DNA from 2 places in the Quatrionicoccus australiensis genome. Region 1 is predicted to be linked to the other one. Evidence: predicted binding sites of a transcription regulator. Region 1 holds the regulator's gene; the other holds the start of a gene.
What was found. Region 1 encodes sigma-54, which starts transcription at its own class of promoters, with help from an activator protein. Its sites were predicted from a motif close to TGGCACGCTTNCTGCTNA; they were not measured.
Positions count from the first base shown of each region.

Region 2: the regulator sigma-54 is predicted to act here: its motif matches at 4,322-4,339, upstream of KI612_RS18875 (hydrogenase small subunit).

Region 1 is NZ_CP075188.1:4,115,444-4,121,937, forward strand. It holds gene KI612_RS19495 (adenylate/guanylate cyclase domain-containing protein) at 1-671, shown strand, start outside; gene KI612_RS19500 (hypothetical protein) at 723-983, opposite strand; gene hprK (HPr(Ser) kinase/phosphatase) at 1,032-1,967, opposite strand; gene ptsN (PTS IIA-like nitrogen regulatory protein PtsN) at 1,977-2,426, opposite strand; gene hpf (ribosome hibernation-promoting factor, HPF/YfiA family) at 2,478-2,801, opposite strand; gene KI612_RS19520 (RNA polymerase factor sigma-54) at 2,816-4,282, opposite strand; gene lptB (LPS export ABC transporter ATP-binding protein) at 4,311-5,048, opposite strand; gene recX (recombination regulator RecX) at 5,045-5,488, opposite strand; gene recA (recombinase RecA) at 5,481-6,494, opposite strand, start outside.
Region 2 is NZ_CP075188.1:3,989,561-3,996,054, reverse strand. It holds gene KI612_RS18880 (EAL domain-containing protein) at 1-4,094, opposite strand, end outside; gene KI612_RS18875 (hydrogenase small subunit) at 4,382-5,473, shown strand; gene KI612_RS18870 (nickel-dependent hydrogenase large subunit) at 5,475-6,494, shown strand, end outside.

The sequences.
Region 1 (6,494 bases):
AGGCCTCGATCGACATGCAACAGCGCATTGCCGATCTGCCACCGGTTTCCGGCCTGAAGCTGACTATCCGCATCGGTCTGCACGCCGGGCTGGTCAATGAAACTGATGGCGAATTGAGTGGCGAGGTAATCACCACCGCGGCTCGCGTGGTCGGCCTGGCGCGACGTGACCAGATCCTTGGCAGTACCGCACTGATTACCGAACTCGGCCCGATCGGTGCACTCAACACCCGCCCGATGCCGAGTCTGGGCACCATTCAGGAGAATGGCGAGCAACTCGACATTTTTCAGATCGATTGGTCCGCAAACGTGGTGCCCGGCCAGTTCAGTTCGCTCAGCGTCATGCCGGTCGACCGTCTCTGCGTCCGCTATCATGGCCAAGCCCATCTGCTCGATGACAAGGTGCGGGTTCTTACCTTGGGGCGCGATCCCGGCAGCAAGCTGTACATCTCGGATCGCAAGGCCTCGCGGGCGCACGCCCGCATCGAAAAACGCAACAATGGTTACTATCTGGTCGATACCAGTACCAACGGTACCTTTGTCAATTTTGCCGGCCAGCAGGAAGTGCTGGTTCGCCAGCACGAGATCCTGATGCAGGGCAGCGGCATTATCTGCTTTGGCGCCTCGATCAAGGACCCCAAGGCGGACCAGGCAACTTTCGAACACCTGTAAACGAAAACAGGCCATCTTTCGATGGCCTGCTCTGGCAGCCTGGAACGGCTATTATTTGGCGCCAGCCTGGGCGTCAGCCACACATTTCTTCACAAAACTGTTACGCGCGGCACCGGCCAGTTTCTTTTCCTTGGCAGTCGATTCGCAGGCGGTAACTTCCGGCCCCTTGGCGTCGGCTTGGCACTTCTTCATAAAGCTGTTCTTGGCAGCACCAGCCAGTTTCTTTTCCGCGGCGCGGGCAGCGCAATCATCTGCAGCGTAAACAGAAGAAGCGGCCATCACGAGAGCAAGCAGGCTAAGCAATTTTTTCATTAACGACTCCTGAATCAGTAGGGAAAAGGCTCGCAGACTATCGGCGATTCAGGCGTCATCGTCAAGCATGATGCGCTGCTGACGATCCATGAAATCCTGCATGCTGTCGATACCGCGCAATTGCAGGATGGTATTGCGCACAGCAGCTTCAAGGAGGACCGCCAGATTGCGTCCGGCCGCGACCGGGATCAGCACCTTGCGTACCGCAACACCAAGCACTTCCTGGGTCTGGGCATCGAGCGGCAAGCGCGGCGCATCGCTGCCAGCCAGTGCCTTTTGCAGATGGACAATCAGTTTCAGCTTCATTTTCCGGCGCGATGCGGTTTCGCCGAAAATGGTCCGGATATTGAGCAAGCCAAGGCCGCGCACCTCGAGAAAGTCACGCAGCATGCCCGGACAGCGCCCTTCGATGGTGGTCGGTGCGATACGCGCCATTTCGACCACATCGTCAGCAACCAGACCGTGGCCGCGGGAAATCAGCTCAAGGGCCAGCTCGGATTTGCCGACTCCGGAATCACCGGTAATCAGGACGCCCATGCCCAGCACATCCATGAAGACACCGTGCAGATTGACGGTATCCGCCAGTCGAGCCGAGAGGTAGATGCGCAGCAAGTCGATGACCGCCGAGCACGGCTTGGGTGACAGGATCAAGGGGGTATTGTACTGACGGCAAGCTTCCGCCAGCATCGGCGGCGGCGTCAGACCATCGGCAACGATGACGGCCGGCGACTGCGCCTCCAGCAAATCCTGGAACATCTGGCCGAAACGGCGCTCGCCGATGCGCATGGCCCAGTCATACTCGGCCTGGCCCATGACCTGCAGGCGCTCCGGGTGGATGACATTGATATGGCCGACAACATCGGCACCATAGTTGTTTGCCGCCTTCAGCTCGATCATGCAATCGCTTTGCTGGCCGGCTACCCAGTTGAGCAACAGCTTGTCGCGGTTGTCCTCATAGAGCTGGACCAGGCTGATGTGGCGCACGGCTGAACGTCAGGACTGGAAAAGGGTCACGATCGCGGCCGCATCCGGTGCCGCCAGCAGGGCTTCACGGAAGGTGCGATCGGAAAAACGCTGGGCGAGTTCGGAAAGAATCTGCAAATGCTGCTCGGTTGCCTGTTCGGGAACCAGCAGGACGAAGAGCAGATTGACGGGCCGGCCATCCGGGGAATCGAAGGGCACCGGAGTCGTCAGGCGCATGAAAGCGCCGGAAGCCTGTTTGAGACCCTTGATACGGCCATGCGGAATGGCAATGCCCTGACCGAGGCCGGTCGAGCCGAGTTTTTCACGGGCGAACAGACTGTCGAAAATAACCGAGCGAGCGAGTCCGAGATGACTCTCGAAAAGCATGCCGGCCTGTTCGAACACCCGTTTTTTGCTGCTGGCATCAAGGTCGAGAAGAACCTGCGAAGCCGGCAGAATATTCGTTAGGGGGTTGTTCATAGGGGATTTGAAAACCAGGGCCGCAGCACAAGTGCCGCGGCCGGTCGGCTATTAGTCAGCCATGTGGTGTACAGGCTTGTCACCGCGATGGTGATCCTGGACCTTTTGCTTGTACTTCTGAACCTGACGGTCCAGCTTGTCAAACAGCGCATCGATGGCGGCGTAGAGGTCATCGCCGTTCTCTTCAACGTGAATGTCCTTGCCCGGCACATGCAACGTCACTTCAGCCTTCTGCTTGAGCTTCTCTACGGACAGAACCACGTTAACACCGGTGACTTTGTCAAAATGGCGAACGACGGGATCGAGCTTGTTCTCGACGTATTCGCGCAATGCCGGGGTTACTTCGATGTGGTGACCAGCGATCTGCAGATTCATTTTTTCTCCTCTCTCTACAGGGTCTTGCGTAAATTGACCGGCGGGATGTTGAGTGACTCGCGATATTTGGCTACCGTGCGTCGGGCTACAACAATTCCCTGCTGGCCTAGTATTTCGGATAATTGACTATCCGACAAGGGCTTCTTGCCATCCTCGGCACTGATCAATTGCTTGATCAGGGCGCGAATGGCGGTGGCAGAACAGGCACCACCGGTATCGGTGGACACATGACTGCCGAAAAAGTATTTCAATTCAAAGATGCCGCGCGGCGTCGCCATGTATTTCTGGCTGGTGACGCGCGAGACGGTCGACTCGTGCAAACCGAGAATATCGGCGATTTCGCGCAGGACCAACGGCCGCATGGCGACTTCACCATGTTCGAAAAACTGGCGCTGACGATCGACAATGGCCTGCGTCACGCGGTGGATGGTCTCGAAACGCTGCTGCACGTTCTTGATCAGCCAGCGTGCTTCCTGCAACTGGCCGGTCAGGTTGCCATTGCCGCGCCGCTGTCTCGACAGAATCTCGGCATACAGACGGTTGATGCGCAGGCGCGGGTAGGCATCCGGATTGATGTAGGCGGTCCATTTGCCCTTGAGCTTCCTGACCATTACGTCCGGCGTGATGTAGCGCGCCTCGGTCTGCGAGAAACGCGCCCCCGGCCGCGGATTGAGGCTGACGATCAGGGATTGTGCCGCCTTCAGTTCATCGTCGTCACAGGCGGTCAACCGGCGAATTTTGGCAAAATCGCGCGCCGCGAGCAGTTCCAGATGCTTCTCGACGATCGCCAGGGCAAGCGCCTGTACTTCGTCGGCCGGCATCGCTTTCAATTGCAGCGCCAGGCATTCGCTGGGGCTGCGCGCGCCGATCCCGGTCGGATCGAAATGCTGGATGTGGTGCAGGGCGATTTCCAGCTCTTCGAGCTCGATCTCGTATTCCGGCGGCAGGGTTTCCCACAGCTCCTCAAGCGTGGCCGAGAGATAGCCGTCATCGTCCAGCGCTTCGATCAGGAAACGGACCAGGCTGCGATCGCGTTCGCTGAGCTGGGTCATGCCCAGCTGCCAGCCGAGATGTTCGCGCAGGCTGGTGGCGGCCGAATGGATGTCGCGTGAATCGCTGTCGTCGTCTTCATCACGCCCGGCACCGGTAAAGGTCCCGGCATCGGAAGCCCAGCGATCATCATCGACTTCGGAAGGTGCGCTCGGCACTTCCTGCTCGCGTTCCTCGCGCGGATCACGTTCGCGCTCTTCAGTCGGTTCGCTGCGCGTCGTTTCGTTGGCCGGTGAATCGAATTGCTGCGCCGCCCCAAAGGATTCCGTACCGGCCTCGTCCTCGCGCTCCAGCATCGGATTTTCCAGCAGGTAACGCTCGATTTCCTGCTGCATCTCGACCGTCGACAACTGCAATAGCTTGATCGACTGCTGCAACTGAGGCGTCAGTGCCAGATGCTGGGATAGTTTTAGTTGGAGAGCTGGCTTCATCGGTTCGGGTTGGGGTGCAGCCTAACGGTCAGAGCTTGAAATGCTCGCCGAGATAAACCTTGCGGACGCTTTCATTATCAACGATTTCGTCCGGCCGTCCAGACGCGAGAACGCGTCCGGCGTTAATAATATAGGCGTGATCGCAGATACCGAGCGTTTCGCGCACATTATGGTCGGTAATCAGGACACCGATGCCGCGCTCCTTGAGGAAGCGGATGATCTTCTGGATCTCCAGTACAGCAATCGGATCGACACCGGCAAACGGCTCGTCGAGCAGGATGAAGCGCGGGTTGGTGGCCAGGGCGCGGGCGATTTCGACGCGGCGGCGCTCACCACCGGAGAGGGCGGCCGCATTGACGTGCCGGACATGCCCGATGTGCAGTTCGCTGAGCAGGCCTTCGAGGCGGTCGTCGAGTTCCTGCGCCGGCAGCTTGAGCAGCTCGAGCACGGCACGGATGTTCTCTTCGACATTGAGCTTGCGGAAGACCGAGGCTTCCTGCGGCAGGTAGGACAGGCCGAGGCGGGCCCGGCTGTGCATCGGCAGGTGGGTGAGGCGGACATCGTCGATATAGACCTCGCCGCCATCAGCCGCGACCAAGCCGACAATCATGTAGAAACAGGTGGTCTTGCCGGCCCCGTTCGGGCCGAGCAGGCCGACGACCTCGCCGCTTTTGACATCAAAGGAAACATCCTCGACCACCGTCCGCGACTTGTAGCGCTTCTTGAGGTTGTGGGCACTCAGGGTGGACACTTTGACATCGCTCATTCATCGGCTCCGCGCATGACACGGCGAATCGCGTCGCCGGAAAAACCGCGATATTGCAAAAAACGCATCTGTTTGGCCCGCTCGGCTGCCGATTGCGGCAACTCGCGGAATTTTCTCGCCCATACCGCCTTGCAACGCTCGGCTTCATCGCCGGCCTCGGGCAAGGCATCGGCAATGTCGTCATCACCGATGCCGCATTGCCGCAGTTCCTGCTTCAGCCGCGCATTGCCGTAGCGCCCGGCACGGGCGACGACGCGCTGACTGGCGTAACGCGAATCGGACAGCAGGCGCTCGGCCTGCAGGCGTTCGAGCACGGCTTCGAGCTGTTCTTCCGACTCCGCCTGCGCGGCGAGCTTGGCCTTCAACTCCGCCCGGCTGTGATCGCGCCGGGTGAGGAGTCGAAGCGCGGCAACCCGCAGCGCAGCAGAGGGATCAGCCATCAACCTTGGCTGCCTTGACCGGCTTGATGACATTGGTGCTGGCCGCTTCGCGGATGCCCGCCTCGATCTCGGCAGCGATTTCCGGGTTGGCCTTGAGGAATTCGCGGGAATTGTCCTTGCCCTGACCGATCTTTTCGCCCTTGTAGGAATACCAGGCGCCGGATTTCTCGACCAGCTTGTGGGCAACCCCGAGTTCGACGATTTCGCCGTGGCGGGAAATGCCTTCGCCGTACAGGATGTCGAAAATGGCTTCGCGGAAGGGCGGCGACACCTTGTTCTTGACGACCTTGACCTTGGTTTCGCTGCCGATGACCTCGTCGCCCTTCTTGATCGAGCCGATGCGGCGGATGTCGAGGCGCACGGAAGCGTAGAACTTGAGCGCATTGCCGCCGGTCGTCGTTTCCGGCGAACCGAACATGACGCCGATCTTCATGCGGATCTGGTTGATGAAGATGACCAAGGTGTTGGTCTTCTTGATGTTGGCGGTCAGCTTGCGCAGTGCCTGGCTCATCAGGCGGGCGTGCAGGCCGACCATCTGGTCGCCCATTTCGCCTTCGATTTCGGCACGCGGCGTCAGCGCCGCGACCGAGTCGATGACGATGATGTCGACCGAGCCGGAACGGACCAGCATGTCGGAAATTTCGAGGGCCTGTTCGCCGGTATCCGGCTGCGAGATCAGCAGGTCACCGACATTGACGCCGAGCTTCTGGGCATATTGCGGATCGAGCGCGTGTTCGGCATCGATGAAGGCGGCAACGCCGCCCAGCTTCTGCATTTCGGCAATGACCTGCAGACAGAGCGTGGTCTTGCCCGAGGATTCCGGACCGTAGATTTCGACAACGCGGCCGCGCGGCAGACCGCCGACGCCCAACGCGATATCCAAGCCGAGCGAACCGGTAGAAACCACCTGGATGCCTTCGTCGATCTCGGCATCGCCCATCTTCATGATGGAGCCTTTGCCGAACTGCTTTTCAATCTGTTGCAGCGCTGCGCTGAGCGCCTTTGC
Region 2 (6,494 bases), 130 kb from region 1:
GATATATCGAGGCCCTGCTGCTGCCAGTTTTCAAGCTGACCCAATGCTTCCTGCAAAACCCAGTCGCCGAGCGTGATGGCAAGCTCGGTGCCTTCGATGGCGGGCAGGAATTCGCCCGGCAGGAGCAGGCCGCGTTCCGGATGTTGCCAGCGGATCAGGGCCTCGGCCCCGACGACATTGCCCTGGCGCATATTGACCTTGGGCTGGTAGAACAGCTCGAATTCGCCCTGCTCGAGCGCTTCGCGGATGCGGCCGACCTCGTCGCGGCGGACGCGGGCGCGCCGGTCGTTTTCCGGGTCGAACAGGTGAAAGCGGTTGCGCCCGGCCTGCTTGGCTGCATACATCGCCTGATCGGCGTGGCGCAGCAGGGTGTCGCTGTCCGAGCCATCCTGCGGGTAGAGGGTGACGCCGATGCTGGCCGAGATGAAGATCTCGTGGCCGGCAATGCGGAACGGCATGGTCAGGACCGAGATGACCCGGCTGATTGCATGGTCGCACTCGCGGATGCTGTCGAGTTCTGCCAAAAGCAGTACGAATTCGTCGCCGCCCAGCCGCGAGACGGTATCGCCGGCGCGGATGCAGCTCTTCAGGCGCTGCGCGACCTCGACCAGCAATTTGTCGCCGACCGAGTGTCCATACTGGTCATTGACCGGCTTGAAACCGTCGAGATCGAGGTAGGCGACGGCCAGCACCTTGCCGTTGCGTTCGGTCTGCGCCATCGCGAGTTGCATGCGGTCGCCGAGCAGCATGCGGTTGGGCAGCTGGGTCAGGGCATCGAAATGGGCGAGGTGCTCAAGCCGCTGCTGGTGTTCCTTGATCAGCGTGATGTCGGAAAAGATGCCGACAAAATGCGAAATCATGCCTTCGCGGTCGTGTACCGTCGAGATGGTCAGCAGCTCGACAAAAACCTCGCCGGATTTCTTGCGGTTCCAGACTTCGCCGCGCCAGTAGCCGACCTCGCGGATGGTTTTCCACATGGCGCGGTAGAAATTGGCGTCGTGATGGCCGGATTTGAGCAGATCGGCGGTCTGGCCGATGGCTTCCTGGCGCGGATAACCGGTCAACTCGCTGAACGTGGCATTGACTTCGATGATCCGGCCGGCCGGGTCGGTAATCATGATGCCTTCGTGCGCATTGTCGAAGACGCTGGCCGCGAGTTTCTGGCGCTCTTCGGCAATCAGGCGTTCGCGGATGTCCTGCGCGATCGCGAACATGGCGGGTTGGCCATCCCAGTAGCCGGTGATGATGCGGGTATCGACGGCAATCCGGCTGCCGTTGGCATGGAGCAGCGGCAGCGGGCTGCTTGAGCGTTCGCCGGCGAGAATTTCGCCGAGTATCCGGTCGGCCATTTCGCGCGTTTCCAGCGGGTTGACCGTATGGATGTGCTGGCCGAGCAGGGCGACCGGACCATAGCCGAGCTTGTCGGCAACCGTATGGTTGTAATGCACGATCTGTCCCTGTTCGTCGACGACAAACAGGAAGTCCGTCAGGTTGTTGAACAGGCCGCTCAGATTGTGCTGCAGGCGATCGGCTTCTTCCTGGGCATTCAGGCGCAGCAGGGTCTGGGCAAAAGTGTTGCTCAGGGTCTCCAGGGCCTGCAGCGTTTCGTGCGAAATCTGCCTGACCTGGCGTCCGGCCAGGTAGAGGCAGGCGATCGACTCGCCGGCCAGCATTACCGGCAGGATGGTCAGGCAGCGCAGGCCTTCCGCCTCGAGGTGGGGGGCGGCGATCAACGGCGGTTCCGTGCAGTGATCTCCCGATTCGCTGCAACTGCAGACCAGCCGGCCATTGCGGATGACCGCAGCTTGCGGGGTATCGGCGGCGAGTTCGGCATTCAGTCCGGCGAATTTGGCCGACAGGCCCTGTTCGGCAGCCAGGCGGTAACTGCCGTTGTCCTGGCGGTAGTAGATGCCGCCGGCGTCGAGGTCGGGGAAGCGCAGTGCGGCCTTGAGAATGGTGTCGAGCACGTCCTGGCGCGGCATCCCGGTCGCCAGCGCCTGCGCCAGGTCATGCTCGATTTCCAGGCGCAGTGCGGCCTGTTTTCTTTCGCTGATATCGACCACCGAAGCGATCAGTACCTGGCGGCCAAAGTAGGTACAGGGGTGCAGGCGGACGTCGATCGGAAAAATCCGGCCATCGGCACTCTGGCCCCAATACTCGAAGTACTGCGGCGTGCCGGCGATGGCCGCGCTGATGTGCGAGCCGGTTCGGCTCAGGTCGTTGAGACCGGGGGCGCCGAGCCTGTGGTGAGTCTGGCCGATCATGACCTGGCGCGGGTAACCGAAAATCTGCTCGGCGCCGAGGTTGGCGTCGAGAAAGGTCCCGTCTTCAGCCTGGATGAAAAGCGCTTCGCTGATGCTGTCGAAAATGCCGTGGAAAGTGCTCAGACTTTGTTGCAGGCTCTCGGCGCCCTGCTGGTGCGCCATGATCAGGGCTGCCAGCTGGCTGGCATGCGTGAAGATGGCCTGCTGTTCATCGCCGGGAGTACCCGGCAGATTGTGATAGGCACTGAAAGTGCCGAGCAGTTCGCCTTGTGGCGAGAAGATGGGTTCCGCCCAGCAAGCGGAAAACCCGGCTAACTGGGTGGCTGCATCGTAGGCTGTCCCGCGGGCGTGCCGGGTGATATCGGCCGTAGTTGCCCGCTGGCGCCGGGCGGCTGCAGTCGCGGAGGTTGTGAGGCCATCGTGCACCGGCATGGTGGCGGTAGCTTCACAGAAAGTTTCCGGCAGACGGGGGGCGGCGAGATAGCGGAGGCTGTTGTCAGCGGGGTTGTAGCTCTGGATGGCGCAGCGCCAGGCTGGAATTTCGGCCTCGACGGAAAGCACAATCAACTCGAGGATGCCGGCCAGCGGCTCATTGCGCAGCATGCCGGCGAGCGCGGCGTTGCGCAGCAGGATGGCCTCTTCGGCGCGGCGTCTGTCCGAGATGTCCTGGGCAAAACCGACGGTGCCGAGCAGCTTGCCGTCATCCCCGAAAACCGGGGCCTTGTAGGTTTCGAACCAGTTCAGGTGGTGTGTCCGTCCAATCGGTTCGGTCACCACTTTTTTCTGGCCGCTGCGCATCACGGCCTGGTCGTCGGCGCGATAGCGTTCGGCCAGTTCGGCTGGCCAGTAATCGTAGTCGGACTTGCCGATCAGGTCGGCCGGTGAGCGTTCGCCACAGGTATCGGCCAGGCTGCGGTTGGCCGCGAGAAAGCGTGATTCGGTGTCCTTCAGCCAGACGAGAAAGGGAAAATTGTCGAGCAATGCGCGCTGGTAGCGATCGTTGAGCTGGATTTCTTCCTGGGCCAGATTGTTTGAGCGGGTCAGTGCCAGACGGTCAGCCAGCGCATCATCCACCAGGTCGAGCTCGAGCGGGCGCATCAGGGTGTGTTCGGAGAGCAGGCCAACCGCATGGCCGCAGGCGTTGACTACGACCAGATGCCGGATGCGATGGGTGTTCATCAGCTGGGTCGCTTCGGCCAGCGAGCGCTCCTCGCCTATCGTGATCGGCGGCCGGGTCATGACTGCCGAGAGCGGCGGATTGTCTTCGGCATTCAGGAACAGGCGCACGACATCGCGCTCGGTCAGGATGCCGATCGCCTTGTGCTGTTCGACAACCACGGCACAACTGGCGCGCGCCGCCTCCATGGCTGCCAGGGCCGTATCCAGCGAGGCATCCGGCGGCAGGCGGGGGAACATGCGCTCCATCAGCGTATCGACATTGTTCAGATGGCGATAGAAGTCGGTACCCAGGTGGCGGCGGAAATCCGATTCGCTGGCCACACCCAGCGGCTGGCCGCCGGCGTCGGTCACGACGATATGGCGAATGCCCAGATTTGCCGCTTCGCGGTAGGCGGCCCGCAATTCGGTGGTGTCGACGACGCTATGTACCGGCGTCGTCATGATGCTGCTGATCGCCTGCTCCAGGGCGCGGTGTTCGCGCATGGCGTGCAGGATGTCGCCCTCGGTGGCGATGCCGAGTATGCCTTCCGGGCCGACAATGATGACTGACGACAGCTTTTCCTTCAGCATCGTCGCCGCTGCTTCACCAAGCGTGGTGTCGGGCCTGAGATGTCCGCTTTGTTGTGTAATCAGTTCGGCAATTCTGGGCACTGTCTCTCTCCTAATACGGCGATTTTAGAGCCAGAACGAGACCTTGGGGCAGCCTTGCTGCACAAGGCTTTCGCGCTTATTCACCGGGCATCTCGCGCGAGGTGGTAAAAGGCTTGCCATAGTGGAAACCATGTGATCGATCAGGGCTTCCCGCCGTGCTGCCGGTGTGCGCCCGGATCGACAGGAGAGTGTTGATTTCCTTGAGGAAATTTCAAGTCCCGATGGCGTGGCACGCGCTTTGCCTAGAAGGCCCATCGCGACGCGACATAACAACGGGGGAATCGAACGTGACCGAGACATTCTATGAAGTATTGCGCCGCCAGGGGATCACCCGGCGCAGCTTTCTGAAATTCTGCAGCCTGACTGCCACTTCGCTGGGCTTGGGCAGCGCTGCCGCACCGCGCATCGCCCATGCGCTGGAAAACAAGCCGCGTACGCCGGTGCTCTGGCTGCATGGCCTGGAATGCACCTGCTGTTCCGAATCCTTCATCCGCTCGGCGCACCCGCTGACCAAGGATGTCGTGCTCTCGATGCTGTCGCTCGACTACGACGACACGCTGATGGCCGCCGCCGGTCACCAGGCCGAAGCGATCCTCGACGAGGTCAAGAAGAAGTACAAGGGCAATTACATCGTTGCCGTCGAAGGCAATCCGCCGCTCAACGAAGACGGCATGTTCTGCATCCAGGGCGGTCGCCCGTTCGTGGAAAAGCTGCGCGAAACTTGCGCCGACGCCAAGGCCATCATTTCCTGGGGCGCCTGCGCCTCCTACGGTTGCGTGCAGGCCGCCAAGCCGAACCCGACGCGCGCCACGCCGGTGCACAAGGTGATCACCGACAAGCCGATCATCAACGTGCCGGGCTGCCCGCCGATCGCCGAAGTCATGACCGGCGTCGTCACCTACATGCTGACCTTCGACCGCATTCCCGAGCTCGATCGTCAGGGCCGGCCGAAGATGTTCTACGGTCAACGCATCCACGACAAGTGCTATCGCCGCGGCCATTTCGACGCCGGCCAGTTTGCCGAAGCCTGGGATGACGAGGGTTCGCGCAAGGGCTACTGCCTCTACAAGATGGGCTGCAAGGGCCCGACCACCTACAACGCCTGTTCGTCGATGCGCTGGAACGGCGGCGTCAGCTGGCCAGTGCAGTCCGGCCACGGCTGTATCGGCTGTTCCGAAGAGGGCTTCTGGGACAAGGGTTCGTTCTACGACCGCGTCACCGACATCAAGGCCTTCGGCGTCGAAGGCAATGCCGATGCGATCGGCAAGGCTGCCGCCGGTACGGTTGGCGCCGCGATTGCCGCGCATGCCGCAGTGACCGCCTTGGCCCGCGCCCGCCAGAAGGCTGGCGAGACTGAAGAACAAAAGGGAGAAAAATAAGATGGCCTACGAAACTCAGGGGTTCAATGTCGACAACTCCGGCAAGCGCGTCGTCGTCGATCCGGTCTGCCGCATCGAAGGGCACATGCGCGTCGAGGTCAATCTCGACAGCAACAATGTCATCCGCAATGCCGTGTCTACCGGCACCATGTGGCGCGGTCTCGAAGTCATCCTCAAGGGCCGCGATCCGCGCGACGCCTGGGCCTTCACCGAGCGCATCTGCGGCGTCTGTACCGGCACGCATGCGCTGACTTCGGTGCGCGCCGTCGAGGATGCGCTGAAGATCCAGATCCCGGAAAACGCCAACACCATCCGCAACATCATGCAGCTCAACCTGTACGTGCATGATCACCTGGTGCATTTCTACCACCTGCACGCGCTCGACTGGGTCGATGTCGTGTCGGCGCTGAAGGCCGATCCGAAAGCCACCTCGACGCTGGCCCAGAGTATCTCGTCCTGGCCGCTGTCGTCGCCGGGCTACTTCCGCGACATCCAGAACCGCCTGAAGAAGTTCGTCGAATCCGGCCAGCTCGGTCCGTTCATGAACGGCTACTGGGGCAACCCGGCCTACAAGCTGCCGCCGGAAGCCAACCTGATGGCGGTCGCGCACTATCTCGAAGCCCTCGATTTCCAGAAGGAAATCGTCAAGGTGCACACCATCTTCGGCGGCAAGAACCCGCACCCGAACTGGCTGGTCGGCGGCGTGCCCTGCGCCATCAACCTGGAAGGCACGGGAGCGGTCGGTGCCATCAACATGGAACGCCTCAACCTGGTCAAGAGCATCATTGACCGCTGCGCCGAGTTCGTCGAACAGGTCTATATTCCCGACCTGCTCGCCATCGGTTCCTTCTACAAGGCGTGGAATTACGGTGGCGGCCTGTCGTCGCAGAACATGCTGTCCTACGGCGACCTGCCGCAGAAGGCCAATGACTACACTTCGGGCAACCTGTTGCTGCCGCGCGGTGCGATCATCAACGGCAAGCTCGATGAAATCCACCCGGTCGACCTCAAGGATCCGGAA